DNA from 2 places in the Mycobacterium sp. 2YAF39 genome. Region 1 is predicted to be linked to the other one. Evidence: predicted binding sites of a transcription regulator. Region 1 holds the regulator's gene; the other holds the start of a gene.

Evidence for each region. The regulator LexA, encoded in region 1, represses DNA repair genes until DNA is damaged. The targets are predictions, from matches to a motif close to CGAACANNTGTTCG.
Region 2: a site for LexA is predicted at 908-921, ahead of AB4Z42_RS04190 (error-prone DNA polymerase). Genes of this name have one in related genera too.

What each region holds. Positions count from the first base shown of each region.
Region 1 is NZ_JBFREZ010000007.1:254,472-256,654, reverse strand. Features, by position in the region: gene AB4Z42_RS21075 (LGFP repeat-containing protein) at 1-1,024, shown strand, start outside; gene lexA (transcriptional repressor LexA) at 1,021-1,728, opposite strand; gene AB4Z42_RS21065 (LysM peptidoglycan-binding domain-containing protein) at 1,936-2,183, shown strand, end outside.
Region 2 is NZ_JBFREZ010000001.1:830,414-832,596, reverse strand. Features, by position in the region: gene AB4Z42_RS04190 (error-prone DNA polymerase) at 1-894, opposite strand, end outside; gene AB4Z42_RS04185 (DUF899 domain-containing protein) at 1,013-1,699, shown strand; gene AB4Z42_RS04180 (ATPase) at 1,696-2,169, shown strand.

The DNA.
Region 1 (2,183 bases):
CGCGGCCTGGGACAAACTGGACGGCGCGAAGGGTGCGCTCGGCGCACCGGTCGCCGACCAGACCGAGTCCGGTGACGTCATCACGCAGCGCTTCAGCGGTGGCGTCGTCTCGTGGGATCGTTCGACGAGCGAATTCAACACGGAGCCGGGGAATCTGGCTTCCGAGTTGTCGGGTCTGGAGGTGCCGGGACAGAAGGCGCCTGAAGCGCCGGGCACCTCGGCCTCATCAGATTCCAAGGGCAGCAAGTGGTTCAAGTTCAGCTGGTGGTGGCTGTTGGCCCTGGTGCCGTTGGTGGCACTCATCGGAGTCGTGTTGTTGGCGACATTGCTGCGGCGTCGCAAGGGCGAGGACCCCTTCGCGCCGGACGGTTCCTACGTATCGGACGATGCGAGGTTCCGCGGCGATCCCGAACACGCCTACGGCAGTGTCGGCGGGTCTGAGCGGGCTACCACTGACGACGAATACGCCGCGGCGATGTTCGGCGACCGTTACGCCAGTCAGGGTCTGGGCTCACTGCCCCATGGCGACGACATGCCAAGTGGTGAGGACCTAACACCCGATCACGCGCACGATGACGACTTCACGCATGGTGACGACTTCGCACATCGTGACGAGTTCGGCTCGGCGGACGACGACCCGTGGGGAGCGCCTGCGAACGTCGAGGAGGAAGAGCCTCCCGCCGAGGTTGACGAGATCGAGGATGACGAAGATACCGATGCGGTCGACACCGCACCGACCCGTGTTCTCACCATTCCCCCCGTCGTCGCGCGCGATCCGCTCACCGATACCGGGCGTCACGCCCGCATCGAGATCGACGAACCCGAGCCGCGCGTAGCTTTCCAGCTGCCGCTGGACGACCTCAACGAGGCGCCGGACGGCTATCCGATCAAGGCGAACACCAGGTCGGGCGTGTACTGGGCGCCGGGTAGCGCGATGTATGAGGATGCCAGTGCCGAAATCTGGTTCGCGAGTGAAGAACTCGCGCGGGTGAACGGCTTTGTCTCAGATGACGAGCCCCGCTAGACCTTGCGGATGACCGTCACGACCTTGCCCAGCACCGCAGCCTCGTTGCCGGGAATGGGATCGAACGCGGGGTTGTGGGGCATCAGCCACACCTGACCGCGCGTGCGTTTGAACGTCTTCACCGTCGCCTCGCCGTCGATCATCGCGGCGACGATGTCACCGTTGTCGGCGACGTTCTGCTGACGGATGACCACCCAGTCGCCGTCGCAGATGGCCGCGTCGACCATGGAGTCACCCACCACCTTGAGCAGGAAGAGCGAGCCCTCGCCGACCAGCTCACGTGGCAGTGGGAAGACGTCTTCGACGGCCTCTTCGGCCAGGATCGGCCCGCCGGCGGCGATGCGGCCGAGCACAGGTACGAACGTCGGCTCCGGTAGGGCGTCGGACCCCGCCACATCGGTGGTGACGACCGAAGCCGCTGCGACGTCCTCAGCGCTGCGGACATCGACTGCGCGCGGTCGGTTGGCATCGCGGCGCAGATAGCCCTTGCGCTCCAACGTGCGCAGTTGGTGAGCCACCGACGAGGTCGACGTCAACCCGACCGCATCGCCGATCTCCCTGATGCTCGGGGGATAGCCCCGGCTGGTCACCGAGGCGCGGATCACGTCGAGAATGGTGCGCTGACGCTCGGTCAGACCCGTGTCGAGCCCGCCGCGTCCGCCGGTGCTTTCCGTGCCGCCCGGGGCATCGCTGCTGGAATCCATGGCGCGAATCTAGCCCGCGGGAGCCGATAAATCAAACATGTGTTCGAGGCGTGTCGCATTCCGCCGAGTCCGCAGATCGGGGCGCGGGACTTGTCGGAGGGTCCCGATATCGTTTGGCAACAGTTCGATCACATGTTCTATTAATCGAACACCTGAGCGAGTATGTTCGAACACAAGAGCGAACAACCCGGACCGGAAGGTAGGAAGATGACGATTCTCAATACGCGGGAAATCCAGGCAGCACCCGTGGTTAGGCCGGGAATCCGGCCCGTCCCCGCACGGCGGCGGCAGTCCTCACGGCGGCCGGCCGGCGCACCGGTGCGGTACCGGAGCTCGGGCGTCCGCATGTCGCGCACGTCGCATCGGCGGCGCCCGATCACACCGATGGCCACCGTGCTGCTCTCGCTGGTCGCCGCGGGTATCACCGTGTGGCTCGGGCTGGTGGCTCAATTCGG
Region 2 (2,183 bases), on a different contig from region 1:
CCCCAGCGGGGCAAGGTAACCGGCAGCCTCGTCCATCGAGTGCCGAGCCCGGATCGCACCCATGGCCATGGCCAGCCTGCCGCGGGACGGTTCGGCGAAGTGAGCCGCGGTGGTGGCGACGACTCCGAGACCGAACCTGGGTGCCAGTTCGGCCAGGACCTCGTTGCGCTCGTCGTCGCAGGGATGCCCGTGATGGGTGAGCTCGATGCTGACCCGGTCGCGGCCGAACCGGTCCACCAGGTCGGCAAGCGCCTTGGTCGCCGCCTCCGGCCCACCCGACGAAAGCGCCTGGCGGACATGTCCTTTGCGGCATCCGGTCAGGATGTGCCAGTGTCCGGCCGCGGCCTCGGTCAACGCGTCGTAGTCGTAGTGCAGCTTGCCCTTCTCACCGCCGGCCAGATGCGCCTTCGCGAGCTCGCGCGACAGCCGCCGGTATCCCTCCGGACCGCGGGCGAGCACCAGCAGATGCGGCCCCGGCGGGTCGGGGTCCTCGGTCCGGTCGCCCCCACCCAGCGACAGTTCGGCGCCGAACACCGTCGAAATGTCCAGTTCCCTGGCGGCCTCGGCGAAGCGCACCACGCCATAGAGGCCGTCGTGATCGGTCAGCGCGATGGCGCGCAGGTCGAGACGGACAGCCTCCTCGACGAGTTCCTCCGGCGTGCTGGCACCGTCGAGGAAGCTGTACGCCGAGTGCGTGTGCAGTTCCGCATACGGCACTGCTGAGGCGGGCCGATCGATGCCCTCCGCCTGGTAGGCCCCACGCTTTCGCGACCACGCCGGACTGTCGCCGCCGTCGCCGATCTGCTCGTCGATAGGCCAGCCGGCATGGCGCGGTTTGCCGTTGAGCACCCGCTCCATTTCCGTCCAGCTCGGCGGCCCCGTATGCCAGCCCACCATCACAGTGTATCGAACACATGTTCTAACAGCATCTCGGCGGAGGATGATCCGGCAGCGATGATTTCTGCGCGGGGATCCGGTCTACACAGGGAGCACACCGGAAGAGGAGGCCCGCATGACGTCCGCCCTGCCCCCAGTCGTCGACCAAGACGCCTGGCGCACCGCACTCGATGACCTACGCAAGCGGGAGAAGGCCGCGACGCGTGAACTGGACGCGATTGCCGCGCAGCGCCGTCGCCTGCCCATGGTCGAGATGCCCGACTACACGTTGATCGGCGAGGACGGCCCCGTCCGTCTGGTCGACGTGTTCGACGGCAAATCGCAGCTGATCGTCTACAACCACATGTGGTTCGACAACGAGGAGTGGCAGTGCCCCGGCTGCACCGGCCTCACGTCGAGCTGGACCCGACTGGAGTTCCTCGGCTACTTCGACGCCCGCATGGTGATCGTCACCAACGGGCCGATCGACGACGCGCTCGCCTACAAGGCCAAGGTCGGCAACACGATGGTCTGGTATTCATCGTCGGAGAGCTCCTTCGGCGCCGACGTCGACGCGGGCCCCGGCGAGGGATTCGCGGTCAACGTGTTTCTTCGCGACGGCGGCAAGGTCTACCGGACCTGGCACACCGACGGCCGCGGGACCGAGCAACTCACCCATACGTTCCCGCTGATCGACCTGCTGCCGTGGGGCCGCCAGGAAGACTGGCAGGACTCCCCCGAAGGCTGGCCGTCCGGCCCGGCCTGGTCACATTGGCCCGATACACCGGAGATCGCAAAGGCCTACGGAAAGGGCGCCGAATGACCGGCACAAGCGAGGAGCGCTACGTCGTGACGAGGACCATCGCCGCCGACCCCGCGAAGATCTTCGCGGTGCTCGCCGACCCGACCCGCCATAAGGACACCGAACCCGGCGACTGGGTCCGCGACGCGAAGGACACCGAACCCATCACGGCCAGCGGCCAGATGTTCGCGGTCAACATGTTTCTCGAGCAAGCCGGTGGCCACTACGTAATACACAATCTGGTCACCGAGTTCGAGCGCGACAAGACCATCGCGTGGCTGCCGGGCCAGCTGACCGACGACGGCGAACACAGCCCCGGCGGTTGGTGGTGGCGATACGACTTGGCTCCCAGCGCTTCCGGTACCGAAGTCACTATGACCTACGACTGGAGTGACACCGAACAGCAATTCCGCGACACCGTCGGGGTTCCCGTGTTCGGGCAGGATTTCATCGAGGCGTCGCTTGCATCATTGGAACGCGCCGTCCACTGATTCCATCCACTGGA